2 regions of the Paraglaciecola sp. 25GB23A genome follow, and region 2 is predicted to be linked to the other one. Evidence: predicted binding sites of a transcription regulator. Region 2 holds the regulator's gene; the other holds the start of a gene.
What was found. The regulator FNR, encoded in region 2, switches genes on or off when oxygen is low (the NO sensors DNR and NnrR bind a similar motif). The targets are predictions, from matches to a motif close to TTGATCTAGATCAA.

Region 1: the regulator FNR is predicted to act here: its motif matches at 2,811-2,824, upstream of clpB (ATP-dependent chaperone ClpB).

The regions. Positions count from the first base shown of each region.
Region 1 covers NZ_JBDYKM010000021.1:56,139-61,609, forward strand. The annotation lists gene ABKW31_RS18885 (ChrR family anti-sigma-E factor) at 1-21, shown strand, start outside; gene ABKW31_RS18890 (outer membrane protein assembly factor BamD) at 97-864, opposite strand; gene rluD (23S rRNA pseudouridine(1911/1915/1917) synthase RluD) at 1,033-2,016, shown strand; gene pgeF (peptidoglycan editing factor PgeF) at 2,019-2,765, shown strand; gene clpB (ATP-dependent chaperone ClpB) at 2,963-5,471, shown strand, end outside.
Region 2 covers NZ_JBDYKM010000001.1:994,924-1,000,394, forward strand. The annotation lists gene ABKW31_RS04260 (ABC transporter substrate-binding protein) at 1-1,066, opposite strand, end outside; gene ABKW31_RS04265 (putative zinc-binding protein) at 1,356-1,730, opposite strand; gene fnr (fumarate/nitrate reduction transcriptional regulator Fnr) at 1,847-2,599, opposite strand; gene ABKW31_RS04275 (LysR family transcriptional regulator) at 2,706-3,608, opposite strand; gene ABKW31_RS04280 (MaoC family dehydratase) at 3,752-4,219, shown strand; gene ABKW31_RS04285 (TonB-dependent receptor) at 4,682-5,471, shown strand, end outside.

The DNA of each region.
Region 1 (5,471 bases), on a different contig from region 2:
TTTAGCCATTTATTTTTCTAGTCTAAATTACATATAAAAAAAACGCGCTTCTTAAGCGCGTTTTTTTATAGTCGATAAAATATAATTATCTTTTACTTAGCCAATGAAGCTGCTATTTGGATAGTTTAATTTTAAGGTTTTCATCGCATTATTTTTTAATTCTTCAAGCTTCAGCTGATCATAACATTCAACCATAATTTCTAAGGCTTCTTGCACGTGAGAAGTGTCAGAATAGTACTCAAGTACATAACGACCACGGTTTGCAGCGGCAACAAATGCCTCGCGACGCATATAGAAGCGCGCGATCGAAATTTCATATTTAGCTAATCGGTTTTTAATATGTAGCATACGTTTTTGCGCGTCTGCCGCATATTTACTCTCTGGATATTTCTCGATTAAGCGTCTGAAATCTTCAAAAGCTTGGCGTGATTTGCTCGGATCCCGGTCTGAGCGATCTATTCCTACCAATTCTTGGAACAGATTTTTATCCGCTTCCATATTAGTAAGACCACGCATGTAAATTGCGTAATCAACATCGGAGTGATTTGGATTTAGGCGGGTAAAACGATCAATAGTGGCGATCGCTTCGGGCACCTTACCTGATTTGTAATAACTATAAATTAGGTCAAGTTGAATTTGATGAGAAAACGGACCAAAAGGGTATTTGGAGTCCAATGCACTCAAGGTTGTCGTAGCTGCATTAAAATTGCCCAATTTCATCTTTTCTTTAGCATCTTGATAAAGCGCTTGTTCGCTTCGATTACCAATGACGAGGTCTTGATCATCCGGAGATGAGGAACATCCAGCCATTAAAGCAAGCACGCTCCCCAGTATTAATGTATTTATTCGTGAACTATTGGTCATATTTTCTCTAATTACTCTTATTTATATAGGTGATACTTGATATGCCATTCATTGAGTATCAAAAATCCGTTAGAATAGATGTTTATCGATAATAGTTGCGCATTCTACCCCAGCACTTTGGGCTATGCACATATAAATCGTAATGTAACCTTATTGGATCCCTATTGTATGTCTACCCACAGTGAAAAAATTCATTTGCAAACCAGTGTACCGCAAAATTTATTCGGCAAACGCTTAGATCAAGCTTTGGCCGAAATGTTCCCTGATTATTCACGTTCTCGCTTAAAAGAATGGATTTTAAGTGATTGTGTCAAAGTAAATGAGCAAATTGCTAATATTCCACGTGAAAAATTGGTTGGTGAAGAGCTCGTTGAAATCAATGCCCTGATAGAAATGCAAGTTCAGCACGAAGGACAAGATATTCAGCTGAATATCGTTTATGAAGATGATGACATACTGGTTATCAATAAACCGGCAAATTTAGTTGTGCACCCTGGTGCGGGCAATGCCAATGGTACAGTACTTAATGCACTGATAAATCATGCACCACAAATAGCGAATGTACCTCGTGCGGGCATTGTGCATCGTTTAGACAAAGATACAACCGGATTGATGGTGGTGGCCAAAACCATCATCGCTCAAACCCAACTAGTTGAGCAATTGCAAGCCAGAGAAGTTAGCCGCGAATATGAAGCTATTGTTTATGGCACCATGGTGGCAGGTGGAACCGTTGATGCACCTATCGGTCGGCATGAAACCAAACGGACTAATATGGCTGTGCGAGAATCAGGTAAAGATGCGGTAACCCATTACCGGGTTAAAGAAAAATTTCGTGCCCATACATATTTGCGACTTAAACTCGAATCAGGCCGTACCCATCAAATTCGTGTGCACATGTCACATATCCGTTTCCCGCTGGTGGGCGACATAGCCTATGGTGGTCGTCCTCGTCCCCCTAAGGCTGCAACCCAAGAATTTATTGAAACCTTAAGGGCATTTCGCCGCCAAGCTCTGCATGCAGTTCAGCTGGAATTAGTGCATCCCGTCACAGGTGACTGGATGAGTTGGAAAGCCCCTTTACCAGATGACTTTGTGCACTTGCTGTCTGTGATTCGAGAAGACAAGACGATAAATGGTAGCGGAGATGTTTAAGCTTGGCTGAGCCAATTTTTATAAAACCCAAGTGGGCTGCGCCGAGTAATATTTACGCTTATACAAGTTGTCGTAGTGGAGGGGAGTCCCTCCCTCCTTTTGACACTTTTAATGTGGGGCAGCACGTTGGTGACGATCCTGTATTGGTCGAACGTAATCGCAACAAACTGCCCAATAGCGGCAGATTTCAATGGTTAGATCAAACCCACAGTAATGTGTGCATTGAATTACCCAAAAATGAGAGCCACCCACTCGTGGCTGACGCCTGTTTTTCTTATAAAGAAAATCAAGTTTGCGCAGTAATGACAGCAGATTGTTTGCCCATATTATTATGTAATACTCAAGGTACTCTGGTCGCTGCGATTCATGCAGGCTGGCGTGGTTTGGCCAATCGAGTTATCGAAAAAACGTTGGAGAGCATGGATTGCGATAATGCCTCAATCTTGGCGTGGCTTGGGCCTGCCATCAGTCAACAACATTTCGAGGTAGGTGAGGCAGTAAAGCAGGCTTTTATTGAATTCCCACATGCTTTTGTTAAGTCAGTCAATTACTCTCCTACAGAGCCTAAATACTTAGCCGATCTCTATGAAATTGCGCGTCAAAAATTAACCTCCCTAGGGGTATTAAATGTCAGCGGTGGTGAATATTGCAGCTATCAACAAAAATCTTTATTTTTTTCTCATCGCCGCGCCACTCATCAGGGGCTAAAAACAACAGGAAGAATGGTCAGTGCTATCTTTATTGGTTAAGCCAATATAAAGCTATGCCGCTGTGTTGGTTGGTAATGTCGAGATTTGATTAAGATCAAATATTGCTTATATTTAGTGTGTCATTTCAACTCAACTTTAATAACCCTACTTGTATTGCGGTCATTTTATACCCATAACTAGAACAACTTAGTTTTAGTGGTAACCAGAGTCTGGTTATCTTTTTTGGGAGTCATAATATGCAATTAGACCGTTTTACCAGCAAATTACAAATGGGCTTGTCAGAGGCTCAATCATTAGCATTAGGCCGAGACCATCAATATATTGAACCGGTGCATCTGCTCAGTGCTTTGTTGAACCAGCAAGGTGGCTCAGTTCGCTCTTTATTTGATCAAGCTCAACTGAACGTCAATGGCTTACGTTCGGCGCTAGGCGAGGCTCTGGACAAAATACCTCGAGTAGAAGGGGTTGGTGGCGATGTTCAACTGAGTAAAACCACCGTCGTTTTACTTAATCTGAGTGATAAAATAGCGCAAAAACGCAACGACCAGTATATTACCTCGGAAATTTTTGTACTTGCTGCACTAGAGGACAAGGGACGCTTAGGTGAAATCCTCAAACAATTTGGTGCTGACTCAGCTAAAATTGAAAAAGCCATTGAAAAAATGCGCGGCGGTCAAAAAGTCACTGATCAAAACGCAGAAGATGTGCGTCAAGCCTTAGATAAATTTACCACTGATTTAACTGAACGAGCTGAACAAGGCAAGTTAGATCCCGTTATTGGTCGCGATGATGAAATTCGTCGTACCATTCAAGTATTACAACGGCGTACCAAAAATAACCCGGTATTAATTGGTGAACCAGGAGTCGGCAAAACGGCAATAGCTGAAGGTTTAGCTCAGCGGATTATCAATGGCGAGGTGCCTGAAGGCTTGAAAAACAAGCGTGTTTTATCACTTGATATGGGAGCATTAATCGCAGGGGCTAAATTTCGGGGGGAATTTGAAGAGCGTTTAAAAGCGGTGCTCAATGAACTGGCCAAAGAAGAGGGCCGTGTGATCCTATTTATCGATGAACTACATACTATGGTCGGGGCCGGGAAAGGCGAAGGCGCCATGGACGCAGGTAATATGCTCAAACCCGCCTTGGCTCGCGGCGAACTGCATTGTGTCGGTGCCACAACGTTAAATGAATATCGCCAATACATCGAAAAAGACGCCGCGTTAGAGAGGCGTTTTCAAAAAGTACTGGTTGAACAACCGAGTGTTGAAGATACCATCGCTATATTACGAGGCTTGAAAGAGCGCTATGAATTGCATCACTCGGTTGAGATCACTGACCCTGCAATAGTAGCAGCTGCAACCTTGTCTCATCGCTATATTAGCGACCGTCAATTACCTGATAAAGCCATTGATTTAATTGATGAAGCTGCATCGAGTATCCGTTTGCAAATGGACTCAAAACCGGAAGAAATGGATAAATTAGAAAGGCGCATTATTCAGCTTAAGTTAGAAGAGCAGGCCTTGGCTAAAGAAAAAGATGAGGCTAGTCATAAACGCCTAGAGCTAATTGAAATTGAACGTGAACAAGCAGAACATAAATTTTCAGATTTAGAAACGGTTTGGTTGGCTGAAAAGCAGGCCATGCAGGGCACACAAAATATTCGCTCTGAATTAGAACAAGCCAAATTGGATTTGGAAATTGCTCGTCGTGCTTCTGATCTCAGTCGTATGTCAGAATTACAATATGGCAGAATACCAGAGCTGGAAAGTAAATTAGAGTTAGCCACTGAGTCTGAAGATGTCGAAACGACCTTATTGAAAAATAAAGTGACAGAGAATGAAATAGCCGATGTATTGTCGCGTTGGACCGGCATACCTGTGTCTAAAATGTTAGAGGGCGAGAAAGAGAAGTTACTCTCAATGGAAACTGCTTTGCATAAACGTGTTGTAGGTCAGGCAGAAGCTGTTGATGCGGTATCTAATGCCATACGCCGCTCGCGGGCAGGTTTATCTGATCCTAATCGTCCTATTGGTTCATTTTTGTTTTTAGGCCCAACAGGCGTGGGTAAAACGGAATTGTGTAAAACCCTAGCGAGCTTTTTGTTTGATACTGAAGATGCCATGATCCGCATCGACATGTCAGAATTTATGGAAAAACACTCGGTTGCACGCATGGTCGGTGCACCTCCCGGTTATGTCGGTTATGAAGAGGGCGGTTACTTAACTGAGGCCGTGCGCAGAAAACCTTACTCTGTCATTTTATTGGATGAAGTTGAAAAAGCCCATCCAGATGTGTTTAATATTTTACTCCAAGTCCTTGATGACGGGCGCCTAACTGACGGCCAAGGCAGAACCGTCGATTTTAAAAATACGGTGATCATCATGACGTCTAACTTGGGCTCTGACATCATTCAAGAGTCAAATCGGACCAATAACTATGAGCAGATGAAAGCCTTGGTGATGGGGGAAGTAGGGCAGCACTTTAGACCTGAATTCTTAAATCGTATTGATGACGCCGTGGTGTTCCATCCATTAGGGCGTGAGCAAATTAAGTCGATTGCAAAAATTCAGCTTCTATCCTTACGGGAAAGGCTGGCTGCCAAAGGTTATAAATTGGAATTGACCCTGGCCGCGTTAGATAAACTCGCGGATGCAGGCTTTGATCCCGTATTTGGTGCAAGGCCACTAAAACGCGCGATTCAAGTAGAACTTGAAAATCCATTAGCGCAAAAGCTCTTAGCGGGCA
Region 2 (5,471 bases):
ACTTTATGATGTTGTTTACAGTTAAGGGGAGAGGCGTTCCTTCTGTTTTACTGGTTGAAAACTGCTCAAATGCAACATGGTTCCAGTTATTTTTCTTTAAAAAATCCAGATAAGTATCGACATTTTGTCGAGTAATTAACTCAAATTGATAGGATTCTGGGTGGGTTGAAAAACGGTCAACACCGTTTTGAAAATCAACTATTTTAATAATCGCAATAGCGCCCATCAAAAAGTGTCCGCCCACTGAGGCACTAAGTTCACCTTGTTTTATTTTGGTAAGTGCTTCCGGAAGCCAATCGAAACCTCCTATCATTATCGGCTTATCAGAAAGCTGACGGTATTGTTTTAATGTTTCAATGGCTAATTGGTCACCTGCGCACCAAAAAATACTGGTAGCGGGGTAACGCTCAAGAATCAAGCCCATATTCTCTTTTAGGCTATTTGGATTCCAATGGCTGGGGAAAACTTGATTGAATCTAGGATCTCTATTGTGTTGCAGTTGGGTTAATGCATACTCTCTGGTTTGGGATAGATTATCAAAGTCCCCACCAATAGCTGTGATAGAGGGCTTAAGTGTAGGCTGTTGAATCTTTAACTCACCAAGCAGAGCATCCAGTAATAGTTGACCACCGGAAGCGTTGTCATAACTAACCTCACCAATCCAATATTTATATTTTTGTTGTGGCCGTTGTAATTGTTTCGCCTCGTCTCCTGAGAAAGCTTGTTCTAAAGTGACAAAGTGAATGCCACTTGCCTCAACTTTGTCAAATACTATTGTTGCATTGCCATAAAAGGGTCTAAAAATAAGATAGTCTGGTTTATTTTTACGCGCAGTAATTTCTTCGATAATACTGCGCACTGAATAACGATTTTCTCCACCATATATGACCTCTAAATTAACATCAACTCGCTCAGCTGCTGCGGCGCTAATATGATGAACCAGAGCCCAAAAAGCCGGGCCTTTATTGTCAGGTATGATCAAGCTTATGTTTATAGCAAATGCTAAGTTTGAAAAAGCCAACAGCAATAGAGAACTAAAAACCTGTATATTTAGTCGACAACTCATGGGCATTAATTCACTTAGTTTTAAATAGATACTGCAGTGCATCATAGTTGAAAGTTTGGCTATGAACCACCTTCTAATCATGCCACCAAAATGTTAAATCACACTAGTCTCACATTTTCTTATATAGCTCGGCGCTGCAAGCGTTAGATTGGCACATCAGACGAATTTGTTGAGCCTTATATTATTGAGCTGGATAAAATTAGCTTTAAAACAAGATAATAAGATAAAATCTAGATTATTTTAAATAAACTGGCAAGCAGGGTATTGCTCAAGCTTTATGGTAAAGACTTTAATTGGCTGAAGTTAATAAAGTTTGAATAGTTTTTAATACATGGGCCATCTGTGCGTAATTAAATGGGGAGTTATGGCTTAAATTATCGCTAAAGTCGGTCAGAACAATATGCCAAGTAGGGCAAATGTTGAGTTGGGATAAGGCATTTTTAGCACATTGTAATTGGCAACCATCAATCGCCATACATTGTTTACTGCTGCACTGCAGGGATGAAAGCATTGCGTCTGATTGAGCAAGCTCAATAATAGTGTAACCTTGGGCTATTCCTTCAATATCCATTACCTTAGATAAGTCATTGGCAAACTGCGCGTTTTCACAATTTTTTAGACAGGTAAATATTACTGGGAGTGAAGTGGTGAGATGCTCATTCATTGAATACCTTCTAATGCCAAGGGCAAACTTGCCTTTATAATATTGGCATTAGCATACTAGCTCAGTCGACAAGTGATCTTGATGTGTATCAATATTTGAGTTTATGGTGGTGAGGACTACTCGGCCCCTTTAGCCAGTTGTTGCAATCCTAGAACATCTTTAATGAGCACTTCTTTTTTATCTACTGCAATCACATCGGTTTTCTGCAAGCGGGCAAACGTTCGGCTTACAGTTTCAATGGTAAGTCCTAAATAGTTGCCAATATCAGTGCGCGACATAGGCAGTAAAAATGCGGTTGCCGATAATTTGCGACTACTATTGCGGGTTGAAATACTCAGAAGTAGAGAAGCAATACGGGCTTCAGCACTGGCTTTGCCTAACAAACTAATAATCTGCTGTTCGTGGGTGATTTCACGACTCATCAACTGTAAAAAATGGCGTTGCAATTTGGGCAACTGCACACTGAGCTCTTCAAGTCGACCAAAGGGAATTTCGCAAATCGAAGAGGTTTCTAGAGCAATAACCGAATTAGTGTAATTATTATTGGCTAAACCATCTAAACCCACTACTTCTCCAGGTAAGTAAAAGCCGGTCACTTGCTCGTCACCATTGTCACTGATAGTCAGGGCCTTAACTGCACCAGAACGGATGGCATATACAGATGTAAATGTATCGTTGGCTCGATACAAATATTCACCTTTATTTAAAGGTCGGCCTCGCTGAATAATTTTATTGAGTTGGTCAATATCATCGACGTGCAAACTCACAGGCATACAAATCGTATTGAGGCGACAATTTCCACAACTCAATTTTTGGTCATGGGTACATTGTTTGGTATGTGTTTGTGCAATTATTGAATTCGATTCCATTAGTATTTTTAACACCCTTGGTTTTTCGCACTTTGAAACTACATCATACTACGTGCAACAGATACAAATAAAGTGGATTGCGGTCGAACCAAGTCATCTCTCGATTTTAATTGGGGTGCAAGGCTGTTGCAACTTGAGCAATTTGTTCACGCATCCACATGTGAGCATAGTCTAAGTCAGCACTCACATGCCAATATAAGAAGTACTCAAGGGGAGGCAGATCAAAGGGTAATTCATAAAGCGAAATATCGTAGTGTTTAGCTAAATGATAAGGCAGACAAGAAATAAGGTCAGTTTTTACTATAGTGCTGGGAACCGTCAAAAAGTGCTGACTACGCAAAACCACATGACGTTTTGCCCCAAGTTTATCAATTGCTACATCAATAGGGCCTGCACCACTGCGACGATGTGAAATATTGATATGGCCAAGACGCAAGAAGGTCTCCATATTCATACCCTGCGCTAAATCAGGGTGATTTTTACGAGCTACTACCACAAGTCTGTCTTGGGCAATTTTTTGTTTGCACAAATGTGGATCGCTAAAAGATGAGGCATCGGCATAAAAATCAAGATGGCCGCTGGCCATGGCTGATACAACATTATTGCGCTCTAAATCGTAATTAGTTAGTGAAATATTGGGTGCACTTTTTTGTAATAATGCCGTTAGTCTTGGCATAATACTGACTTCAAGTAAATCTCGGGCAGCAAAGTGAAAAGTTTTTTCCGCTTTACTCGGGTCAAAAATATGGCTCTGTTGAACACTTTTGCGCAATAAGCCCAAAGCTTCTCTGGCTGGGCCAATAATATTTTGTGCCACTGGCGTGGGTGTCATGCTATGTCCGGTGCGCACAAACAAGGGATCATTTAACATATCACGCAATCTCGCTAGAGAATTACTGACTGCTGGTTGCGTAATACACAGCACATCTGCGGCTCTAGTTAGACTGCCTGCCGTGTAAATTGCGTCAAACACCGCAAACAAATTTAAGTCGATTCGGTTTAAGTTCATGTAAGGTACCTCAACTATTTATGGTAAGGATATTACCTTTATATTATTAGTTAAATCAATATATCAATATACAGAACATTCATTTTATTGATAGTTTGCGGTTTGCTAAACTTTGAATGAAATGAGCTAAAAGGATAACAACCATGCTAAAAACGTTGCTTGAATTGAATTTGAACGAACAACTACCTGCCAGTGATTGGATAAAAATCACTCAAAAGGATATTGATTTATTTGCCCAAGCCACGGGTGACCATCAATGGATCCATGTTGATCCAGAGCGCTGCGCTAAGGAAAGCCCATTTAAAGCCACAATTGCCCATGGTTATCTCACCGTTACCTTGATGCCCTCTGCTTTTTACCATATGTTTGCGGCCGACCCACAGTACAAAACAATTTTGAATTATGGTGTAGATAAAATACGCTTTCTTGAACCTGTTCGGGTTAATGAGCAAATACGGTTTATATCAACCTTGAGTCACGTTGTGCAAAAAAATTCTGGTTGTTTGTTTTATTTTGATACCGAAGCACAGATTGAAGGTAAAAATAAACCTGCGATGAAAGGTACGTTTTTAATGTTGTTAGTCGGTGCAACATTGGCTGAAAAGCAGTAAAACTTATTAGTTTCAAAGAAAGGTTGATTGATGAGGATACAAAACAAAATTTATAATTAATTTTGCTGATAGATATAAACGAGATTTTTACGCAAAATCTTCGTTTACTGGGGTAATTGGCCGTCACCATTTTATCCTGCAAAACTATTTAAGTGATTAAAAGTGAAAGATATTGTCTTATATAAGTGTGCTTATTGAGTTTTAGGGCTGAGTGGTCTGACCATTGTTAGAATTGATGTTCACATATCAATAACAATTTATTTACATCGAGCCAATGGCCGCCTACTATCAATGTGAGGATGACCAGCTATCAAACAGATAGTTGGCGTTATAACTCAATGACATAACAATATTATTAGAGTTAAAAGAGTTACTAAGCTTACCAACTTATCATTAGCGAGCTGCGGTTATGTTACGGAATGACACTTTTAATATCTGATAACTCACGTATTGGGACACATCATGAAACTAAAAACAAAGTTAAGTCTGCTTTCAGCAGCGATTGCCACGCAGTTACTCACTGCGCAAACTGGCGCCTTAGCTCAAGAACAAGCAGTGAAAGAAAGCGAAGTTGAATTGATCATGGTGACGGGCAGTTTTGTACGTCGCAGTGAAAATTTTGAATCACCATCACCCTTAGCAGTGATAGATGCAGTGGCAATAGACTCTATCGGTGCAAAGAATATAAGTGATATCACCCAAACCTTAACCATTAATACTGGTGCACAAAACAATCCTGATGCATTTACGCAGAATGCAACGGCAGGAACGTCAAATATAAATTTAAGAGGCTTAGGCGTTGCTTCAACGCTAGTCCTACTCAATAACAAACGACAAGTGGTCAACGCTCAACCAACCAATGACGGTCTAAACTTTGTTGATACCAGTTCATTAGTGCCGATGATAGCAATCGGTCGTATGGAAGTGGTCAAAGATGGTGCATCAGCACTATACGGTTCAGATGCGGTAGCAGGCGTGGTTAACTTTATTACCAAGCAAGATTACAATGGTGCTAAAATAACCGCTGATTACCAAGACGGTGCCCACGGTAATAACAAAGAATATTTGCTACAAGGCTTGTGGGGCGCTACTAGTGAAAATAGCAGTGTGCTTGCCGCCATTAGCTATACCAACCGCTCACCCTTATTCATTTCTGACCGTCGCTTAAGTCGTCCAAAAGATGATACCAGTGCATTAGGTAACCCCGGTTCGTATTTTGTGCCCGCGTTTGGCAATATTCCTGTTGTTGATC